DNA from 3 places in the Marinomonas sp. GJ51-14 genome. Region 1 is predicted to be linked to each of the others. Evidence: predicted binding sites of a transcription regulator. Region 1 holds the regulator's gene; each other region holds the start of a gene.
What was found. The regulator sigma-54, encoded in region 1, starts transcription at its own class of promoters, with help from an activator protein. The targets are predictions, from matches to a motif close to TGGCACNNNNNTTGCTNT.

Region 1 (7,895 bases):
CATCATTTCAAAACTTGATAACTGTTCAGTTGCTTTCATCAAACCAATTTCTGCAGTCAATGAAGAGCCCGCTCGACCAGCAAACAACAAAGCCGTCACAACTGGAGCCAACTCTCGCAACAAAGAAAGCGCCAACAACTGCCCTACCGCCTCTTCAGATCCAAACTTAGATAAAATACTGTACCCCTGAAGCGCTAACACCATGCCAATAAAAGCACCCGACACTATGATAATAACTAATGAAAGAACGCCAACAGAGTAAAGTTGTTTTATTAATAAATTAATCGATTCATTAAGACGTACAGGAAACCTAAAAACACTTTGCGCCAAAAAAATCCCTGCTCGACCAACAGCCTCTAACCAATCAAGAAGCCATCCCCCCAAAAAACTAATCGCCCTCATATCGCCACCTTATTGGAAAATTCTGCCTCAGGATAATGAAAAGGAACCGGACCATCAGGCTCACCATTTAAGAACTGTTTGACTTGAGGATCATTAGATGCTCGTATTTCTTCCGCTGAACCTTCTGCTATTACCCCCCACCAGCCAAAATACAAACATGATCAGCAATAGACAAGGACTCATCAACATCATGGGACACTAAAACTGACGTAATTTTGGCAGAATCATTAAGTTGGCGAATAAGCTTAACTAAAACCCCTTTAGAAATAGGATCTTGACCAGTAAAAGGTTCATCATACATAACTAAATCAGGATCTAAAGCGATCGCCCGAGCCAAAGCTACACGACGAGCCATGCCTCCAGACAATTCTGCAGGCATTAATTTAGCAGCACCACGCAAACCAACACTCTGTAATTTTTCAGACACGATCCGATGGATTTCATCTCGGCTTAATTTAGTATGCTCCTCCATAGGAAAAGCCACATTTTCCTCTACCGACATATCACTAAACAAGGCCCCGCTCTGAAAGAGCATACCCATCTTCTTTCTAACCTTATAAAGGTCAGAGCGAGATAATTCATGAACATTTTGCCCATCAACTAAAATAGTACCTTGATCCGGCATGAGCTGCGCGGCAATCAATCGTAATAACGTTGTTTTACCTGTACCACTCGGTCCCATAACGGCTGTAATTTTACCACGAGGAATAGTAAGAGAAATGTTTTCATAAATAACATGATCCCCTCTAGAAAAACTCAGATCCTGGACATTTATATAAGCATCTACCACTGATACACCTTTTAATCCTTGTCTAATATCAACAGATACTATCACCGCCCTCTCACAAATAAAATCTCACGCTGGCTAAATTCAACTTGTTTCTTCGATCAAGTCTTGAATTTCAACCTCAAACCTCATTAAATGGTAGCCTCTGTTTTTATGAGTAATTTCAATACCATGTTGCTATTTTCAATCGCCCTAATTTCAGGGTTAATCCTTTTAGTCGTTAGCTCCGATAAATTTATAGAAAACTCAGCTCTAGTAGCCGAAAAGCTCAACGTCAATCCAATGGTTATTGGCATAACACTAGTGGCTCTAGGAACCTCTGCACCAGAAATGGTTGTTTCCGCTATAGCTGCATTTGATAATGCACCAGAAATCGCAGTTGGAAACGTGCTTGGTTCAAATATTGCGAACATCGCCCTCGTTTTGGGCGTCACTTTATTATTCTCAGCTATCCCAATTGCACCTGGATTATCAACAAAGGAAGTTCCTCTTGTTTTAGCTGTCACATTTCTCACCGGCTTTCTACTTTACGACCAGCATCTCACTGTATGGGATGGTGCCATATTAATTATCGCCTTCGTCATTGTGCTAAGTATCTTATTACGAGGCAGTAAAGATTTAAAAAGCCAACTAGAAGAAGAGTTACCTGAAGATGATGGAACATCTATCATAAAGTCTTTAATCATGGCCCTTATTGGCCTTGTAGTACTAATAGGCAGTTCTAAATTATTAGTTTGGGGGGCAATTGGCATTGCAACCAACCTTGGCGTTAGTGAGCTGGTTATTGGCCTAACAATTGTCGCTATTGGCACCAGCCTTCCTGAGTTGGCAGCATCAGTAAGCAGCGTGAGAAAAGGTCACCACGATATTGCAATTGGTAATATTTTAGGCTCTAACATCTTCAACCTCGCTACGGTATTGCCTTTGCCAGCTTTAATTGCTCCAGGTCTAGTTGACGCAAATATCCTTAGCAGGGATTATCCATGGGTACTAGGACTAACTGTAGCGTTGGCTTTAGCTATCTATTTATTTAAGAAAAGTAAAAACAATAGCATACCCAAATGGATAGGTTTACCACTACTAGCCTCTTATGCCATGTATTTATTCATCATTAGTACAAGTAGTTCAATGTAATGTTCAACATTAACAAATTATTTTCATTAAAATCATTTTCGCTTTTTGTCATTGTATTTGCATTGGCTGCCTTTTTGTTTTGGTATGGTTCGAAACCAACACAAAATTTGGTAAAAACAGAATCACTAAAAAGCTCACCGGATTACTTCATTACAAAGGTAACAGTAAAAAGGTTTGATAATGATGGCTTTTTAATAGAAGAAACCAATGCGGATCAGACTCTTCACTACATCAACGAATCGAAGACTTTATTAGAAAAACCTGACACAAAACGCAATTCAAAGTCCGGCAGTTGGAGTGCAAGAGCAGATAAAGGGGTTATTGAAGACGGAAGTAATGATATCCTATTAACAGAAAATGCTAACGCGACAAAAAAGTACCTGACATCTGAAGATATCTCTCTCAGTGCAGATAGCGTTCACTACCTAGATAAAAAACAATCACTAACAAGCAGTGGAAATGCCAAGCTTTTCTCTACTCAAGGAGAAACCTCTGCTGATACAATTACCACTTTTATAAATTCAGAAGAAGTCATCATGACAGGATCTGTACGAGGAAAATATGAAACAGCTTATTAACTTTAGCGCTTTGCTTACCTCAGCTTTAATCGGCCAATATGCTTACGCACTTCCTGATGACACGAATAAACCATTAGAAATTCAAGCTGATGAAGCTTCATTCGACCAAAATACAGGCGAAGCGATTTATAAAGGCAATGTATTCATTAAACAAGGCTCTATTGAGATCGAAGCTCAATATCTAAGAGTCTCAACAGATCAAAGCTCTCGCAAATTCACCAGCCTAGAAGCAAGCGGTTCACCTGCAAAATTCAGCCAACAGGTAGACTGGAGCGGCAACATAGTTATCAGTAAAGGTGATGAAATCCATTATTCAACTAGCGAATCCAAACTTGAAATCATGGGTAACGGCTATTTAAGTCGCATGCAAAACTCTATTGCAGCCGACTACATTCTTTATATGATAGATGATGGTACGTTTAATGCTGAGAAAAAAGACACAGGACGTGTATCTATGACACTACAACCTCAAGCACCTAAGGCAACAAAATAGATGGCCTTACTAGAAGCAAGAAACCTAGCAAAGAGCTATAAAAAGAGACAGGTCGTAAAAGACGTTTCCATATCTGTTGAATCAGGACAAGCTGTTGGCTTACTTGGCCCTAATGGCGCAGGCAAAACGACCTGTTTTTATATGATAGTTGGCATGGTCGCCAACGATGCTGGCGGCATATTTATTGATGGTAATGATATTACTAATAACGCCATGCACACTCGAGCCCAAAAAGGTATTGGCTACTTACCTCAAGAAGCCTCTATCTTTCGCAAAATGTCTGTCGAAGATAACATTTTAGCCATATTAGAAACTCGTAAAAAATTAACAACAGCTGAACAACATTCTAGGCTGGAAGACCTTTTAGAAGAATTTCACATTACTCACATTCGGAAAAACCTAGGTATGGCACTGTCTGGTGGTGAGCGTCGAAGAGTTGAAATTGCAAGAGCTGTTGCAATGAACCCCAAATTTATATTACTGGATGAGCCTTTCGCCGGTGTAGACCCAATTTCTGTAGGTGATATCAAACTGATAATCAAACACCTTCAAGAAAGTGGCATCGGTGTCTTAATTACCGATCATAACGTCCGGGAGACACTCGATATCTGTGATAAGGCCTACATTGTTGGTAACGGCTATATCATTGCGTCAGGAGATGCGGATACGGTCATCAATAATGAACAAGTCAAAAAGGTCTATTTAGGTGACGACTTCCGCTTGTAACCCCTTATCATTACTATAGAAAGGGAGTAGTATGCATAACTTGTTCCAATTCACTCAAACAAGAAGAGTTGCTCTATGAAGCAGTCTTTACAATTAAAACTCGGTCAACAGCTGACCATGACACCACAACTGCAACAAGCCATCCGCTTGCTGCAGCTTTCTACGTTAGATTTAAAACAAGAAATACATGAATTCCTTGAATCAAACCCTCTTCTTGAACTAGATGATGACGAACAACTTCATAATGAAATACCAGCCAGCATTGAATCTAAAAGCACTGACACTGTCCTTGATGCAAGTACCAGTGAAGAAGCTCGCGTAGAGTCTGAATGGACGGAAAACATTCCGGAAGAATTATCCATCGATAGTAACTGGGATGACACGTATCAAAGTTCAGCTGCAGTAAGTGATAACAATAGTTATGAGGGTGATAGTGATTTTGAAAGCCGTAATGCTCCAGCAGAAAGCATCCAAGATCATTTAATCTGGCAATTAAACCTAACTCATATGTCTGATAGAGACATTGAAATCGCCTATGCCATTATTGAATGTGTTCAACCCGATGGCTATCTCAGTATATCAACAGATGAAATTTGGGAATCACTTGGCGTTGAGCTAGAAGACTTAGATATAGAAGAAGTGGTTGCCGTGCAGCATCGATTACAACGTTTTGACCCTGTTGGTGTTTGCTCGATTGATTTACGTGACTCCCTATTAGTGCAACTAGAAGCATTTCAAAATCATCCGCTTTATAAAAGCACTCACAACCTTATTGACCATTATTTACCTTTACTGGGTAACCGCGACTTTGTCCAACTAAGCCGCAAAACAAAACTCAAAGATGAAGCACTAAAAGAAGTTGTTGATTTAATCCAGCAACTTAATCCGCGTCCGGGTTCAGTCATTGATGTAGACGATACAGATTATGTTATCCCAGACGTATCGGTGAAAAAACGCAATGGGACTTGGCAGGTGGAACTAAATAATGACGCACTCCCACCGATTAAAATTAACGAAACCTATTCTGCAATGGCCACAACATCAGCCGCAACAACTGAAGATGTAAGCTATATTAAAACGTCTCTTCAAGAAGCCAAATGGTTTATGAAGAGTTTACAAAGCAGAAATGAGACATTATTAAAAGTAGCCAGTTGCATTGTTAGCAGACAAATTGATTTCTTCGAATTAGGTGAAGAAGCAATGAAACCTATGGTCCTTCATGATGTTGCCGAAGAAGTTGGCATGCATGAATCGACAATATCCAGGGTGACAACACAGAAATATATGCACACCCCTAAAGGTATTTTTGAACTTAAATATTTCTTCTCAAGCCATGTTAATACAGCATCTGGAGGAGAATGTTCTTCTACCGCAATACGAGCTATGATTAAAAAGCTTGTTGCTGATGAGCCTGCGAAAAAACCATTAAGTGATAATAAGCTAGCCACTATATTGGCTGACCAAGGCATACAGGTTGCACGACGAACTGTTGCCAAATATCGTGAGGCGATGAACATCCCTCCTTCCAATGAACGTAAGCGATTGATCTAAACGGATACCATTTTAATATGTCATTAAAATCATTATTAAAAGCTGAGCTAGTTTTAGCAAAGCAAGATATTGTTAGTAAAAAACGCGTTCTAGAAAGCTTGTCTGAAGTAGCATCAAATCGCCTCCATTGCGATAATGAAGCCGTATATGATGCACTATTAGGACGAGAAAAACTTGGCAGCACAGGCATTGGTAATGGTATAGCCATTCCACACTGCCGCCTAGAATCAGCAAACCATACTGCAATTGTGGTTATGTCACTACAAAATCCTATTGATTTTGATTCAATTGACAAAAGAGCTGTTGATCTCATTTTTGCATTAATTGTTCCCCCCCATGAATGTGATGAACATTTAGCAACGCTTGCCCAGATTGCTGAACTTGCCCAATCCCCTCAGGCACTAGATAAATTACGAACTGCTCAAACTAATGAAGATCTATTTAATATATTTGAGTCATTAATATAGGACAAATACATGCAAGAAGTGTCTGTTACAATCATCAATAAATTAGGCTTGCATGCCCGTGCCGCCGGGAAACTTGTAGAAACGACCACTCGCTTCTCTTGCGATATCACCATTGAAAAAGAAGGCCGTAATGTAGATGGAAAAAGCATCATGGCAATGATGATGCTGGCTGCTGGTAAAGGCACGGAAATATTAGTAAAAACAAATGGAGAAGATGAAGAGGAAGCTATTAAAGCTATTATTGAGCTAATTAATAATCGTTTTGGTGAAGACGAGTAAAACCTACATGTCAGAAAAAAACGACTTTAGCCCACCTTCAAACGGTCACCGAATCACTCGAATCCGGTACCACAATGCAGATCCGTTATTTACTTAACGGAGCCTTACCCGCACAAGATGTTGCTAGACTATTAGAGTCCTCCCCACCAAAAGAGCGAAAACTTCTCTGGGAGCTAATAGACACAAAAAACGAAGGCGAAGTCCTACAGTATCTAAGTGAAGATATTGGCGCTCATTTCATGAAAAGCATGGATACTGAGCGACTTATTGCTGTCTCTGAAAATTTTGAGAGTGATGACCTCGCCGATTTACTTCAACACCTTCCAGAAACGATTGTAAAAGAAGTACTTGCGTCAATGACCACGCAGGACAGGATGCGAGTAGAAGCACTATTAAGCTACTCAGAAGATTCTGCCGGCGGCTTGATGAACACGGACACCATCACTATCCGTCCCAACATTACCATAGACATTGTTTTTCGCTACTTACGTAGGCATAACACATTACCAGATATGACAGACAATCTATTGGTTGTCAGTCGTTCCGACCGATTATTAGGAACGCTACCCCTTACAAAATTATTAGTGTCAGATGCTAACGCGACCGTTCGCGACATCATGGAAACAGAGTTTACCGTTATAGAAGCAGAAACCACAGCCAGTGAAGTAGCACAACTATTTGAAAAAATGGATCTTGTCTCAGCTCCTGTAATTGATGGTAAAAGCAAGAAACTATTAGGTCGTATTACTATTGATGATGTGGTGGATGTCATTCGTGATGAAGCTGAACACTCCATGTTAAGTATGGCTGGACTTGATGATGATGAGGATACTTTCTCCCCCATCATGAAAACAACCAAAAGGCGCGCCGTATGGCTTGGTGTTAATCTAATTACAGCCTTCATCGCTTCTTATGTGATTGGCTTATTTCAAAACACCCTTGACCAAGTTGTTGCCCTAGCTATTTTGATGCCTATTGTGGCAAGTATGGGAGGGATTGCCGGATCACAGGTATTAACTCTCGTTATTCGCGGTATTGCCCTAGATCAAATTGGTGCTACCAATACTCGCTGGCTATTAAACAGAGAGCTTATTGTTGGCCTTCTTAATGGTCTATTATGGGCAACAGTTATCGCCGCACTTACTGCACTTTGGTTTGACAACATAAAGATTGCCTATATCATTGCTGCTGCTACGATAATAAATCTGCTATTTGCGGCGACCACTGGTACACTTCTGCCGATTTTCTTAAAAAAAATTGGCGTAGATCCCGCATTGGCTGGCAGCGTAATTTTGACAACAGTGACCGACGTGGTAGGTTTTCTATCTTTTCTCGGCCTCGCTACTATCTTTTTAATATAGGTTCCCATGACAGACTTCGATCAACTTGAAAATGAAGACGAAATCCCTAAAAGCAAAACCCAGATAAAACGTGAAGTAGAAGCGTTACAAGATCTTGGTAAAAAAATGCTTGAACTT
Region 2 (7,895 bases), 240 kb from region 1:
ATGATGGTTGTTAGGTTGTTAATCATCAAAATAGTTGCAGCATAAATCCCCGTTTCTTTTCCTGTTACCGAAGCTTGTAAACTTAAGTCACCATTGGCTACACGTTTTACTAGCTCTTCAATTTCTTTTGGTTCACCTCCAATTGGTTTATACATAAGCTTCATCACAAACAAATAGATGATACCTAAGGCGATTAGAATTAAAAAAATAGAAAGGGTAAGGCCTTGAATCAGGTTTGAGTTGGAAGGTGCATTAATGTGACCTGCTGTATCTAGCGACCAAACATTCCAACCTAAGGATGCTATTCTTGCGCTGCTTACAACATATTCTTCACCAGAGTCATTATAGTTATGTTGGCTGTTTTCTTTGTCTTTATAGGCTTCAAATGAAGGTTGAAGTTTAAACAAGTTTTCACCAATTTTATCCGCTTCAGGAGCAGCAAGAATAAAGCCATCGGCTCGGCTTACAATAAGCTGGTTTTTTTCAGAGAGGCTTTTGGCAAACTGTGTAATGCCAAGTACTTTGGTATTGATAAGTAAAGTGGCTACGATCTTGTTATCGCGCATAACAGGAACCGCAAATGCCATTACTAGTTCCCCAGTATCGGCGGTTTTATATGGTTTGGTAATGATCTGTTTTTCGCCCGCAAAAATTCTTTCATACCACTCTCTGCCAAGTGCTTTCGCATTAAAATTAGCTATCTCGCCAGTCGCGATAAATGTCTTTCCACTTTCAAGGGCAACAACCGTTGCTACAACATCGAGTGCTTTTGTTGTTTCTTTGAGTTTATTAACTACGACGTCTACATCAATGTGGCCGTCTTTATCTATAGGTAAATCACCAGCAACAATACTTAAACTGTCAAAATAGCGTTGGACTCGTTGTTCCAATGCATTAGAAATCAAAAAAGACTCTGTTTTTAGACTCTCTGTAGAGTGGGTAACAGAAGCTGATTTAAAATTCAAATACCCCGTAAGAGATACAATTAATATAGCCGCAGCAAATAATGCTCCGACATAGCTTAATAATCTTATTTTCGCGCTCATAATATTTCCTGTCCATCCTTTAGACTGTTAATGAGATTAACTGCGAAATTATATTATTTTATGTGGATGAAATTATATAATTTCGTTTCATAAATTCATGTAAATATTAAGGGTTATTAAGATGATATTAAGGGTTGGCTTGTTCAATTGGTATTTTCTGTCTTGATAAATGGAGGGAGGGAAATGGTTTAAACCCTTGAACAGAATTTAACTTGAAAAAAAGAACTGTTGTTTCAATTGGCATTCTTTGTGGTTCATAAAAAAGGTCACCTTTAAATGTGACCCTTGATAAATGTTAAATAACTTATTTGTTATTAAATATTGAGATGAGCAATCAATTTAATGGACCATTCACAATTGTATTTCGAATGCCTTCAATGATGTTTTCACCTTTTTCTACTCGTAGATCATCGTACCAAGCCTGAGTTTCTTGCATGTCTTTACCATGAGTCACGTCACAGCGCTTACGGGCTTTTAAGACAAGATCTTGAACACGGAAACGACGTTTTTCTTCGTAGTTTTTAATGGCAGCATGGATGTCTTTAGTTTCAGCAAAGCATTGGCCTAATACAACCGAGTCTTCTAGTGCAGAGCAACCGCCTTGGCCTATGTCGGGTGTGGTGCTGTGAGCAGAGTCGCCAAGTAGGGCGATGTTGCCTTTCACTAAGGTATCAAATGGTGTGATGTCATGTATCTCTATACGGTTTGTGGTTTCTGGATTAATGGCGTCAATAAGGGTTTGGACCGGTTTTGTCCAACCTTTGAAGTAACCTTTTAAATCACTAGTAACTGTTGTTCTGTCTTCTTTAAGGCCCAATGGTAGTGGTACGTCAAAGAAGAAGTAGAAGCGGCCACCTGCAATTGGCATGATGGAAACACGTTTACCTTCTCCAACAAAGGTAGTCCATTGATCAGCTGGTGCTATGTCTGTGTTTATATCCACTAAGCCATTCCAGTTGACATAACCTGCGTAACGACGGTCTAGTTCTTTGCCCAGTACATGTGCTCGAACAACAGAGCGTGTGCCATCTGCTGCTATCATCATATCGCCTGTAGCGCTGGTGCCATCAGTAAAGTAAGCCGTTACACTGGTGTCGGTTTGTTCTACTTTTTCAATTCGTTTACCAAATTGGACTTTATCACGACCCCAGAAATCAATCATTTGGCTTTGTAAGTCAGCTCTGGAAACTGGGCAAGGGCGTTCAGAAACTGCCTCTAATAAAGGTTTAAGACTGAACTGTGTCATTATGTTTCCTGTGAAACCGTCTTGATAAGCGAGATTGTGCATCGGGCCTCCAAGTTCGTCCATGATGTGGCCCATGCCAAGGTGTCTCATGCATTTCACACCGTTTTGCCAAATAGATAAAGCAGCGCCAACAGGTTTCATTTCTTTTACGGCTTCAAAAATTTCGCATTCAATGCCTTGCTGTTTTAAAGCCACGGCAGCGGACATGCCGCCAATGCCTGCACCAATGATTAATGCTTTCATATCAGTTCCTTAAATGTCTAATTACTGACTGAAACGCAAAAAATGTACCATGAAACAAATGTGCCTATAATTTTTTTTGTGAAACCTTTGTTTTAGGCTTCTTCAGAAGGAGAAAAACGATAGAGATAAGAATTAAACCTGTTTGAATGATGAATTATGTTTGCTTTATTGTGGTGCGCGGTTGGTTTTGTTGGTGCGTTTTTTAGGGGGATTGCTAATGAAAATAAAAGAGCCTGAAGTTTTCAACTTTAAAGGAGTTACTTCAAAAATAGGCTCTTTTCTTTATCACTTAATTATTTTTAGCTGCCGCGGTAAGTGCTGTAAGAGTATGGAGAGACCAAAAGAGGAATATGGTAGTGTGCTTCTTCATCACTAATTCCAAAGCGGATAACAATTGTATTGAGAAAACTGGGTTCTGTTACTTCAATGCCTTGTTTTGCAAAATAGTCATCAATAGCAAATTCAAGTTCATAAACCCCAGCAATGAAGTTTTCAGCGTCTAACAATGGCTGGTCGCAGCGTCCATCGTCATTGGTTATCGTAGTGTGAAGCAATTGACGCTGGCCATCTTTATCGTGTTTGAATAGTTGTATCTTCACATTGGCTGCGGCAACGCCTTTGGTTGTATCAAGAATATGAGTGGTTAAATAGCCCATTGTTTTTCCTTAACTGTTGAAACGAATTTGAGTATTTTGCCCGTATATTGCAAAAATGAAATATTGAACTGTAAATCTAAGGTTGAAACTATTGTTTCATATAGATCAATAACTGTGCCATATGTTTTAATGATTTTCTGGATTGTGAATTTTATACTTAGAAAAGTAAAAATGAGTGAGCCTTTTCTTAATTCATAACGCGAATATTTTGGAGACCTGTTATGCAGAACCAACAAGCCGTATTTCACTCACAAGATGAAGCCGATTTTGTTTCATTGTTAAGCGGTATTTATGAACACTCGTCATGGGTAGCCGAGCAACTATGGCGTCAAAAGTCTGAGCATCCTGCTGGCTACTTCGATGATATTGAAAAAGTCCAACGGGCAATGCGAGATATCGTGGATCAAAGCAGTGATGAGCAAAAATTGATGCTATTACGTGCACACCCAGATTTAGCCGGAAAAGCCGCGGCTGTGGGTGAACTGACTGATGCTTCGAAATCAGAGCAAGCTGGGGCAGGACTGGATCAGTGTACCGATATCGAGCTTGCCCACTTCCTACAAATTAATGATCAATATCGTGAAAAATTTGGTTTTCCTTTTATCATGGCTGTAAAAGGTGCAACTAAAGAACAGATACTTGCAGGTTTTGAAGAAAGAACACCAAATGATTGGCAAACCGAGTTTGACCGAGCACTTAGCGAAGTTCATAAAATTGCAGGTTTTAGATTGGCTGATCTTTAAAATTGTCAGCTTTGTATCATTGAGTTAATAGCGGAAAAATTACCATGGAAATCAGTCATACATTAAAACCTCAAACTTATGGCTTTATTTTAGTGGGCGACTTTTCTCTGTTGCCGATGACATCGGCAATTGAAACCATGCGAATGGCAAATCAGATATTAGGTTTTTCGGCTTATCGTTGGTCAACCATTACGTTTGATGGTAAACCAGTTAAAGCCAGTGATGGTCTTGGTATTACCGCAGATTTGGATTTCTCCGCAGACTTTAGTGACTTTGATACTATTTTTATTTGTGCAGGAATTAACGTTAAACAACAGGTGAATGCCCAAGTTCTGCAATTCCTCACTGGTTTGAAAAAAAGCATAAAAAACTGGTCTTGGGTTCGCTGTGTACGGGAACCTACCTATTGGCTCAGGCTGACTTACTTGAAAATACCCGTTGCACCATCTCTTGGGATCACATGGAAATGTTCTGTGAAGCATTTCCTGGGTTAGAAGTAGAGACGTCATTGTTTGTTATAGATAAACAACGCATCACCTGTGCTGGAGGCACAGCGCCACTGGATATGATGCTGAATATTATTTATCAAGATTTTGGTCGAGATATCAGTACGCAGATTTGTGAAGTTTTCCAAACAGAGCGTATGCGTAGTGAACATGAACTACAAAAAATTCCATTAAAAGTCGCTTTAGGAAACAGCCATGAGTCATTAATCAATGCGATTACGATAATGGAAGCCAACACAGAAGAGGTCATCGACCTCGACTCATTGGCAGGATATGCAGGGCTTTCACGTCGTCAATTAGAAAGACTGTTTAATAAACATCTTAAAGATTCACCATCCCGTTATTATTTAAAAATCCGATTGAATAAAGCCCGTCGTTTACTCACCCAAACCAATATGTCGATTACCGATGTAAGCATCTCTTGTGGCTTTTCTAGCTCTTCTTTGTTCAGTAAAAGTTATCGAGACTTTTTCAAAACGCCCCCTAGCAGTGATAGAAGACAACCCAGTCCTATTTAATCACTTAAATCTTTAGCACTTATTATTTGAATTTAGTTTTCTCTTAGATGAAATTCGAGAGTGAAATTAAATGAATAAAACCAAAATAGGTTACTGTGAATAAGCGATCATAAAGGGAAAGTAGGAGAAAACTGGTAGTTAGAGAGCAGGCAAAAAGGAAATGATGTGATTGCTCCGTTCTATAGGTTTTTGGGCTTATATTTAGTGACTAAGTATCTGGTTTATTAATAATAAAGATCTATAGTATCTTAAATATTACTTATCTTTAGGTTTGTTGGTTATGAAAAATAAGGTCTTACTTAGTATTGCAGCTTTATGTGTGGTGACTGCTGCTGCCGTTCAGTTTACCGTCAGAGCTGGAGGTGTTGATACCGCTTCAGCGGTAGTTAATGCCAATTGGGCGGACAATGTCACTATTACCGTAGATGATCAGGAAGATACCTTCCGTTTTCAGTCAAATGGTATTCCTAGTCACGGTTTCGCTGAGAAGTACTTAATCCCGAATGATGTTGGCTCCATGCCATTTTCAGACAATGCTGCAGATGAGTTTACCGTTGTTAAATCAAGTGAATATTTTACTGAAACGGATGTAGATACTACCATTACTACGCGTCCAAACTACGTGGATAAAGTGACAGATACTTCTTTGGGTCGTATTGGTGTGGCTATTACGGGTGCACAAATCTTTAATGACTATGAAGACATGCAGCGTAGTATTACCGCGCTAGATGATAATGTGATTCATGATCACGTACCTTTTGTGGATGAGTGTAATGGGCATACGCTAGTGGACGGCACTAACTACCATTATCACGGTATTCCATTGTGTATTACGGGTGAACTCGATCAAGAAGGGCAGCACTCCACCATGATTGGAGTATTGGAAGATGGCTTCCCAGTTTATGGTAATCACGGTGTTAATGGTTCAACCGTAACGAACAGTGATTTAGATGAATGCAGTGGACACTTTGACGTAACGCCTGAATTCCCAGATGGTATTTATCATTATCATCTAACCGCCGATGAAGCGCCTTATATGATCAATTGTTATCATGGGGAAGTGGGTGAAATTTCGGGTCAAGGACAACCTCAAGGTCCAGATTTTTCTGAAGCTGCAGTTGCTCTGAATGTATCGCAAGATGAAATTCGTCAAGCATTGGGTGCTGATATGCCGCCTAATTTTGCAGAAGCAGCAGAAAAGCTGGGTGTAACTGAAGACGCTTTACGTGACGCTTTACCTCCACCGCAGCAGCACTAAGTGGATGATGATTGAGCGTTATTATGATTGAACGAATTGCTTATTTTTTGATTGGTGGTGCCCTTGCGGTGACTCTAATGACATTTTTACCTTCTCAACCATTTGAAACACTGAATACTAGCAAAGCCTCCGAAAGCAGTATGTTGGATGTGATGGAAATGCACGATCATCCTTTGTTGGCTGTTTCGGAAAGCTTACCAGTACCATCGGTAACGCACTTGATGTTTCCTGATGTGATGGGTGGTTTTAATATTCAAATATTAGTGCGAAATTTTGAATTCACGCCAGCGGCGATTAATCGTGAACCTAAATTTAATTCAGGCCACGCTCATGTGTATGTTAATGGTGTGAAGTACGCTCGAGTTTATTCTACTTGGTTTCATTTGCCGACTAGTGCTTTAAAATCTGGAGAGAATTTCGTGAAAGTAACGTTGAACGCCAATAACCATAGTGAATGGGCAAACAATGGAGAAACTATTTCATCGGTTGTTAAAATTGTCATTCCAGAATAAATACAATGTTTAATGTTTAATGTTTAATGTTTAATGTAAAGGCGACCTTGAGTCGCCTTTTTTTATGTTAGATAAATATCATCGGCAAAGTGGTTAACAGTAAAAACCCCATTAGTAGGTTGAAGTTACGATGAAAAGTCGGATTTTGTAGCTTGTTAGAAACCAGTTTTCCTATGGTGATCCACATAAAAGTTCCGGGTAAAGTCGCAGTGTTAAAAGCAATAAGACACATCAAAGCGGATGGCCAGAAAAGATCTCCTGTTAAGGTGAAGACAGAACTTGCGGTGATTAACATCGACCAAGACTTTGGATTGATGGTTTGAAAAAGTGCCGCTTCCTTAATGCTCATAGGCTGTAAACTGTTTTTCGAGTCATGAGGTTTTGCCAAGGCAATTTTGGCAGACATATAGACAATGTAACCTGCTGCGACAAAGGTGAATACATCGTGCAAGATTGGCCAGTGTTTGAAAATCTGACCTAGTCCTAACAAGATAGCAATGTGAAGCAAGGTCATGCCAATACGAATGCCTATCACATGAGGTAAGGTTTTTTTCATGCCGAAGTTGGCACCAGAATGGGCTAATAAAATATTGTTTGGTCCGGGTGTTATCGTTGCAATTAGACAAAAAAGCACAAGCGCGGGAATCAATTCTAACAAAGCCGTATTCATTGTTTTATTCCAAATAGGTAAGCAGATAATTTAAAATTGTATCAATACGATTTACGTTGTATTGTACTAATTAAGATTCTCACACAATACAATTATGGGCAATTTATTTATTGTTATGAATACAATTTTGACGGTTAGTAAAATAGAGTTCGATGAGGCTTGTTTGGCTCTGCCAAAATACAAAGCCTTGGTGTTGTTAATTGAGCAAGCTATTGTGGCGGGATCCTTATCTGATCAACAAAAGTTACCTGCACAGCGATTACTTGCAGATCAGCTGGGTATCACTCACGGTACAGTGACCAGAGCTTATGACGTGTTGGAAAAGAAAGGGCTCGTTAGTGCAAAGCTCGGCGCTGGCACCTATGTCAACTTGCCTAGTTCGACACATAAGGTAAGCGGTCAATCAGATCAAAGTGCTCAGGCCGCCAAGGAATACGACTTTGCATCCAGCATGCAGCCAATGCTGGGTCAGCAGATGTTAATGAAGAAGGCATTAA
Region 3 (7,895 bases), 750 kb from region 1:
ACATGAGTAATACAACTGAAAAAAGAACCGCTGTTATCGAATCTATGGACGCGATTACACACATCATCAATTCAAGCTCTGAGTCTATTAAACAACTCACCAGCATGAACGTCGATGTTTCAAATGCTGCTAGCCAGCAGTCCTCTGTAGTAAATGACATGGCTCAGAATATCAGTGGTATAGCAGATCTTGCGGATTCGATTGGTAAGAGTTCGAAAGAAACCAGCGTTCAGTTCTCTCGACTTGAAGAGCAATCCAAACTTATTCAACGTGTAACAAGTAAGTTTAAAACCTAATCGTTAAATTGTTCTAAAAAGCCTCATCATGCTGACTATAGTTTGTTTGATGGGGCTTTTTTTATGCCTAATTTTTTGTCATAAACACCTAAATATCACCCATAAAAAAACCCCGTAATCTTTTCAAATTAAGGGGTTGGGTGTTGGTAACACTAGGAGATTAAGCTAGATCGAAACGATCCAACTCCATTACTTTCGTCCATGCTGCAACAAAATCTGTCACAAAACGATCTTGTGCATCATTGCAAGCATATACTTCAGCAATAGCGCGAAGTTGAGAGTTCGAACCAAAGATTAAATCTGCGCGAGTCGCTGTCCACTTCACCTCGCCAGTTTTACGATCTTGACCTTCGAATTCATCCTCTTCTTCAGATAAAGTCGTCCATTTGGTCGCCATATCTAATAAGTTAACAAAGAAATCATTCGTCAATGTTTCTGGAGTTTGAGTGAATACACCATGAGCAGACTGCTCAACATTCGCACCCAACACTCGTAAACCACCAATCAGCACTGTCATTTCTGGAGCAGACAGAGTTAATAGCTGAGCTTTATCTAACAACATTTCTTCCGTTGATACTGTGTAATTACCTTTCTGGTAATTACGGAAACCATCCGCAATCGGTTCAAGAACAGAAAAAGACTCTACATCTGTTTGCTCTTGAGAAGCGTCTGTACGGCCTGGAGTGAAAGGTACTGTGATATTTTTACCAGCTGCTTTCGCGGCTTTTTCAACCCCTGCCGCACCGGCAATAACAATCAAATCAGCAAGAGAAACCTGCTTAGCAGAGTTCCCACGATTGAATTCCGCTTGAACCGCTTCAAGTGTTTTCAATACCGTAGACAATTTCTCAGGTTGGTTTACTTCCCAATCTTTTTGAGGTGCAAGACGGATACGAGCACCATTCGCGCCACCACGTTTGTCTGAGCCACGGAAAGTAGAAGCCGACGCCCAAGCTGTTGAAACTAAATCAGATACGGACAAACCTGAAGCAATGATTTTTGCTTTAAGATTTGCAACGTCTGTCTCATTAACTAATTCATGGCTCACTGCAGGGACTGGGTCTTGCCAGACAAGCTCTTCTTTCGGCACTAATGGACCAAGGTAAGAAGCAATCGGCCCCATGTCACGGTGAGTCAATTTGAACCACGCACGAGCAAAAGCGTCGGCAAATTCTTCTGGATTCTTGTGGAAGCGACGAGAAATTTTTCCGTACTCAGGATCCATGCGTAATGCAAGATCACTGGTAAACATAATAGGCAAATGCTTTTTCGTACTATCGTGAGCATCAGGTACATTCGCTGCAGAAGGGTCTGTTGGAACCCATTGAATGGCACCTGCTGGACTTTTCACAATATCCCAATCGTAACCAAATAAAATATCGAAGTAGCCGTTATCCCATTTTGTTGGTGTACTCGTCCAAGCACCTTCTAAACCACTAGAAATCGTGTCAGCGCCGTTTCCAGTACCCTGAGAGTTACTCCAGCCAAAACCTTGTTCTGCAATACCAGCAGCTTCTGGATCTGCACCTACCTGTGCCGCATCACCTGCGCCGTGAGCTTTACCAAATGTGTGACCACCAGCAATCAAGGCAACGGTTTCTTCATCATTCATCGCCATACGAGCGAAAGTATCACGGATATCACGAGCGGAAGCCAAGGCACTTGGCTCGCCATCTGGGCCTTCTGGGTTGACATAAATAAGGCCCATTTGAACCGCAGCTAAAGGATTTTCTAGATCACGTTCACCTGTATAACGATCATCATCTAACCAAGTTTTTTCTGTTCCCCAGTAGATATCATCTTCGGGTTGCCATACATCCACTCGACCACCACCGAAACCAAATGTTTTCAGCCCCATGGATTCTAATGCACAATTACCAGCAAGAATCATTAAATCTGCCCAAGAGATTTGACGGCCATATTTTTGCTTGATAGGCCAAAGTAAACGACGTGCTTTATCAAGATTGACGTTATCAGGCCAGCTGTTCAGTGGTGCAAAACGCTGTGAGCCAGACGTCGCTCCGCCACGGCCATCGGCAGTACGGTAGGTACCTGCACTGTGCCACGCCATACGAATAAAGAATGGACCATAATGTCCGTAATCCGCTGGCCACCAATCTTGTGAATCTGTCATCAACGCGAATAAATCTTGGCGAACGGCTTCAAGATCTAATTTTTTAAATTCTTCTGCATAGTTGAAGTCTTCACCCATTGGGTTAGATTTTTTAGAGTGTTGATGCAAAAGGTTTATATTCAATTGGTTTGGCCACCAATCTTTGTTTGCTGTACCACGTGCTGCTGACTGAACTGCTGGGGTTTCACCGTGATTAAAAGGGCATTTACTTTCATTGGACATAAGGAACTCTCCTACTCGCTTTAGTAATATGTTTTATTTAACTTGTAATAGTTATAATCTTTAACAAAGCAATTAACTAATAAATAAAAACTAACATTGCGATAGTTTCGGTAATCCCTCACTGCTTACTGCTGTTTATTAGTGCATGGTATTCATAAAGAATAGCTTAATGGCAATAGATAGAAACTAGGTGTTGTGTAAAGCGCCTAAGCATTTCTTGCAATGTTTCGTTATCTCGCCATAAATAATCTTATTAGTGACCTATGAGACAAAATTGGTTCATTAGTTGCTTAGACTTTAAGGAAGCTATGTTGGCTTATTCATTATGGGAGATGACTATGACGCAATCAGATTATCCGTTAGTTGAGGTACCGCAAAACAAACGCCGTGGTTTATTGCCAATGGCAGCCATTTTGCTTGGCTTTACCTTTTTCACAGCGACCATGTGGGCTGGCGGAACACTAGGAACGGCTTTTTCTTTTTCAGAATTACTCTTGGTAATTTTTGTTGGTAACTTGCTGCTTGGAACTTATGCTGCTTTTTTAGCATACATTGCCTATAAAAGTGGCTTAAACAGTGTCTTAATGGGACGGTTTTGCTTTGGTGAAATCGGCAGTAAATTATCCGATTTCATTCTCGGCTTCACTCAAATTGGTTGGTATGCTTGGGGGACTGCAACACTCGCGATTGTCTTAGTAAAAATCACCAGCATTCCAGAATCATGGCAAACACCATTAATGGTTTTATTTGGCATGGCATTTTGCATTACTGCAATGATCGGCTTTAGAGGTATGGATTTACTCTCTCGAGTTGCTGTACCAGCCATGCTAATTTTCATTCTTATCAGCCTTTATACGGGCCTTGTCGATGTTGGTGGTGTTTCGGCATTAATCGGAATTGAACCAAGCCAGAGTTTAAGCTTTACTGCCGCGATTACCATTGTCATTGGCACCTTCGTAAGCGGTGCAACACAAGCAACTAACTGGAGTCGTTTTGCAAACAGTGGGAAAGTAGCTGTTTGGGCGACTATGGCGGCGTTCTTCATCGGTAATGGTTTGATGGTGTTAACGGGGGCACTGGGTACGCTAATTTATCAACAAGCCGATATCGTTGATGTCATGCTTGCACAAGGCTTTTTAGTGTTAGCTGTTCTTATGCTGTTCCTCAATATTTGGACGACTCAAGACAATACGATTTATAACTTTGCAGTGGCGGGTTGTAACCTTATTCGTACTGATAAACGTCGTACCGTAACGGTTATTGGTGCCGCAATCGGGACTGTGATGGCCGTATTTGGTATGTATAACTTCTTGATTCCATTCCTGATTTTGTTGGGTACTTTTATTCCACCTATTGGTGGTGTCATCATGGCTGATTTTTGGTTACGTCATAAAGGTAAATACCCATTACTAAAGAATACAAAGCTACCTGACTTCAATTGGGTTGGACTTGGTTCTTATGCGATTGCCTCTACTGCAGCGTATTTTTCACCTGTTGTGCCACCTATAGTCGGTGTTTTTGTTGCAGTAGTTGTATATGGTGTTTTAACCTCATTACTTCAGACTCAAACAAAAACGGTCTTAAACAATTAATGAGTATTTGCTGTGCTGATATACCACGTTTACCCGGCCTTGAAAGCATCACCTTTCGAGCGGGTTTGACAGGAGGCCAACGTATTGTTCGTTGGCCTTATGTGGCAGAAAATGATTCGATTCAACCTTGGGTCAGTGGTGGAGAATTGGTTTTCGTCACTGGAATAAATCATCGTCGCAACGAAAAGAACCTCTGCCAACTTGTCAAAGAAGCAGTAAACAGCAATGTCGCTGGACTGGTCATTTTGACCGGCCCAGAGTTCATACAGCAAATTCCCAATAGCGTGCTAGAACTCGCCAATAAACATCAAATTCCACTATTAGAGCAACCCTATAGTTTAAAAATGGTATTGGTGACCGAAATTATCAGTAATGCCATTGTTCAAGCCAATTTACTGGGAAAATCCGTTCGACTTTTTTTAACAAAACTGATTAATGGTTTCGACCATGCTCCTGAATTAATTCACCTAAGAGCAAATGATTTGGGCATCACTGACTCAAATCCATTTTCTGTTTTAGCCATTCGAATGACTCAAACGGATCTGAGTACAGAAGATTCAACACAACAGTTCCTTCATTTACATCAAGCATTAGAAGAACATCTAAGCAGAATACTCAAGCGTAGAGGTATCACTTGGCCAGTACTCAACCATGAGAAAGATCTTTTAGCCATTTGGCCAACGGCCGATATTGATACAACTGAACTGTACGATGAACTAGAACAAGTTCTCACACTCTTACAGAAGAGCTTTCCACAAACCGTACTTTGCATTGGTATAAGTGAACGCAAAACAGGATTAGAAAAACTTGCTGATGCCACAGAACAAGCACGCCAAGCGTTGCACTTCGCTATAAAACATCAACACCAACGTATTTTTTTCTATGAACAATTAGGGATCGCACGTTTGTTTGCGGCTATTCCTAATCGTGGTTTATTAGCAGACTTCTGCAAACAGCATTTAGGAAAGCTGTGCTTTGCGCGAGATAGTGCGACACTTGAGATGAAAGCGACACTAAACCATTACTTCAACCATTTTGGTCACCAACAACACACAGCCGATGCCATGGGTATTCATAGAAATACCTTGAGTTATCGCCTTAGCAAGATAGAACAGCGCTTAGGCTATTCATTACAAGACCCTTTTTTACGACTCAACTTACAAAACGCCCTATTGATTGAACAAATATTATTCCATCATCACGATATTGAAGAACAGACTGATCAGCTTGATAGTCACAACGATTGAGGTTTCCTATGCAAATTATTAACGCTCGTTTACGCCAACAAACAGAGTTATTTAGCTTACACATTGAAAACGGCCACTTTACCAAAATCGAAAAACAAGACGGCACACTACCCTCTTTAAAATCTGCCACAGAAGTATTAAATGCTGACGGCAACCTTGTCTGTGCGCCTTTTGTCGAACCTCACATTCACCTTGATGCAGCACTCACAGCTGGTGAACCTGAGTGGAATCAAAGCGGTACACTGTTTGAAGGCATTGAACGCTGGAGTCAGCGCAAGCCTATGCTGAATGAAGCTGACATTCGTAAACGCGCTCTGTCTACCATTGAACTTTTAGTACAAAACGGTGTACAGGCAATTCGTACTCATGCAGATACAACAGACCCAACCTTGATTGGTGTTCGCACTTTATGTGCCCTACGAGATGAATTGAAAGGTAAGATAGATTTACAAGTCGTTGCCTTCCCACAAGACGGTATGTTGTCGTATCCCAATGGTTTAAAACTCATGGAAGAAGCCCTAGAAATAGGAGCTGACGTTGTAGGCGGAATTCCCCATTTTGAATACACCCGAGAACTGGGTGAACAATCCGTCAAGAAAATCATCGAACTGGCAAAAAAGTATGATCGTCTAGTGGATGTTCATTGTGACGAAATCGATGATCCGAATTCACGTTTTCTTGAATTTTTGGCTTGTGAAGCCTTGTTCCATGACATGGGCGACAAAGTTACCGCGAGCCACACAACGGCGATGCATTCTTATGATAATGCCTATTGCTCGAAATTGTTTCGTTTATTAAAAAATTCCGGCATCAACTTCATTTCCTGCCCGACAGAAAGCATTCATCTACAAGGTCGATTCGATACTTATCCAAAACGCCGTGGTGTTACTCGGGTGAAAGAGTTGCGTGAAGCCAACATCAACGTTTGCTTAGGACAAGACTCTATCTTCGATCCTTGGTATTCACTAGGCAATGGCAAACTGCTACGCACCTTAGACTTTGCCATGCATATCTGCCAAATGATGGGCTACAAGGATTACGAAAACGCGTTAGACATGATCACAGACAACAGCGCGAAAACCATGCGTTTGGAAAATTACGGAATCAAAATTGGAAACCCAGCGAACTTCATATTACTAGAAGGCTTTGATGATTACAGTGTGCTACGTAAGCAAGGTGAAGTGCTGCTGTCAGTACGCCATGGAGAAATCATTATGCAACGTCAGCCAGCACAAATTACCAGTAAACCTTGGATGACAACATAAAAAATCAGCTTAACTAATCACCTAATGAAGAGAGTTTAATATGCACGGCAGACAAGGCTTGATCGCCTATTAGCTCTGCCGTGTGCCCATGAATCTGATCATTAAACACTTCATCTGCCTGTAAACAATCTTGAGCAATAAACATATCTCCTGCCGTGAAGTCTCGATAATCCCCATTACGCAATGTGATTCGTAATATGCCTGAGCGAATGATAATCAAAGTAGGATCGCCTGCCACATGCCACGAACTAAAGTATCCAGGTTCACTTATCCGATGACGAAAATTCAAAGCATCCATTCTGTCAGTGATAAACAAACCATTATAGTTTTCTAGGGAATACGTAACATCCTTAAAAACGGAATACCCTGTCCCATTCCTATATTCACTCTCTGGGTTGTTATTTATGGTAATAGGTGACGATAAAACAGGAACACTAATCTGATTCAATGCGGATACCTCCTAAGAAATACAATCTAAGAAATACAATAGCTTCATAACAATGGTTTTCTGTATTTGTCATGCACAACAAAGATGACTTTCACTATAACAAATACGACCTTTTGGCGAAGAGAATTTTAATCAAATTAATTTCCATCAATTAAACTTTAAAAAATAAATTGAATTATTTTTAATGACTTTTAATGCATAAAGTCGACATTTTAAAGGATTATAGCGAATTTTAGAGGATTTAATATTATTAAAAAAATAAACATACCGCTTGTAAACTAAATTTAAGTCTTCTATGCTGTCTCCAAATTGTCCGTCGGGGTGCCTAGTTGAATTAGGCTGAGAGATGTATTTCATTAACCCGGTGAACCTGATCCGATTAGTATCGGCGTAGGGAACGGATGCGATGTTATGCAGTCTTCTTATGCATTTTTTCGTGCACTCATTCCCTATGTCGCCTGATAAAAACTGGGTGATATACATGTCTCGTCTTTTAGACAAAACTGATTCAAACACAACTCCAATTGCGCTAACCATTGCCGGTTCTGACAGTGGTGGCGGCGCAGGTATTCAAGCGGATTTAAAAGCTTTTTCTGCTAATGGCGTGTATGGCGCCAGTGTCATTACTGCTGTAACGGCACAAAACACTCAAGCGGTTACTGCGGTTCATCCTATTCCTATTGATGTTGTG

Region 2: the regulator sigma-54 is predicted to act here: its motif matches at 2,568-2,585, upstream of hpxO (FAD-dependent urate hydroxylase HpxO).
Region 3: the regulator sigma-54 is predicted to act here: its motif matches at 2,928-2,945, upstream of codB (cytosine permease).

What each region holds. Positions count from the first base shown of each region.
Region 1 is NZ_CM147879.1:2,809,779-2,817,673, reverse strand. Features, by position in the region: gene mlaE (lipid asymmetry maintenance ABC transporter permease subunit MlaE) at 1-402, opposite strand, end outside; partial or broken gene AC0L3Y_RS13405 (ABC transporter ATP-binding protein) at 399-1,192, opposite strand; gene AC0L3Y_RS13400 (calcium/sodium antiporter) at 1,343-2,323, shown strand; gene lptC (LPS export ABC transporter periplasmic protein LptC) at 2,323-2,901, shown strand; gene lptA (lipopolysaccharide transport periplasmic protein LptA) at 2,885-3,394, shown strand; gene lptB (LPS export ABC transporter ATP-binding protein) at 3,395-4,120, shown strand; gene AC0L3Y_RS13380 (RNA polymerase factor sigma-54) at 4,196-5,671, shown strand; gene ptsN (PTS IIA-like nitrogen regulatory protein PtsN) at 5,689-6,138, shown strand; gene AC0L3Y_RS13370 (HPr family phosphocarrier protein) at 6,148-6,417, shown strand; gene mgtE (magnesium transporter) at 6,492-7,778, shown strand; gene yjgA (ribosome biogenesis factor YjgA) at 7,785-7,895, shown strand, end outside.
Region 2 is NZ_CM147879.1:2,572,976-2,580,870, forward strand. Features, by position in the region: gene AC0L3Y_RS12370 (methyl-accepting chemotaxis protein) at 1-1,046, opposite strand, end outside; gene hpxO (FAD-dependent urate hydroxylase HpxO) at 1,381-2,535, opposite strand; gene uraH (hydroxyisourate hydrolase) at 2,835-3,191, opposite strand; gene uraD (2-oxo-4-hydroxy-4-carboxy-5-ureidoimidazoline decarboxylase) at 3,413-3,934, shown strand; gene AC0L3Y_RS12390 (type 1 glutamine amidotransferase family protein) at 3,979-4,428, shown strand; gene AC0L3Y_RS12395 (GlxA family transcriptional regulator) at 4,395-4,958, shown strand; gene AC0L3Y_RS12400 (YHYH protein) at 5,239-6,216, shown strand; gene AC0L3Y_RS12405 (hypothetical protein) at 6,228-6,728, shown strand; gene AC0L3Y_RS12410 (LysE family translocator) at 6,796-7,398, opposite strand; gene AC0L3Y_RS12415 (aminotransferase-like domain-containing protein) at 7,514-7,895, shown strand, end outside.
Region 3 is NZ_CM147879.1:3,560,294-3,568,188, forward strand. Features, by position in the region: gene AC0L3Y_RS17195 (methyl-accepting chemotaxis protein) at 1-296, shown strand, start outside; gene katG (catalase/peroxidase HPI) at 457-2,652, opposite strand; gene codB (cytosine permease) at 2,991-4,244, shown strand; gene AC0L3Y_RS17210 (PucR family transcriptional regulator) at 4,244-5,491, shown strand; gene codA (cytosine deaminase) at 5,500-6,756, shown strand; gene AC0L3Y_RS17220 (cupin domain-containing protein) at 6,770-7,204, opposite strand; TPP riboswitch at 7,512-7,618, shown strand; gene thiD (bifunctional hydroxymethylpyrimidine kinase/phosphomethylpyrimidine kinase) at 7,686-7,895, shown strand, end outside.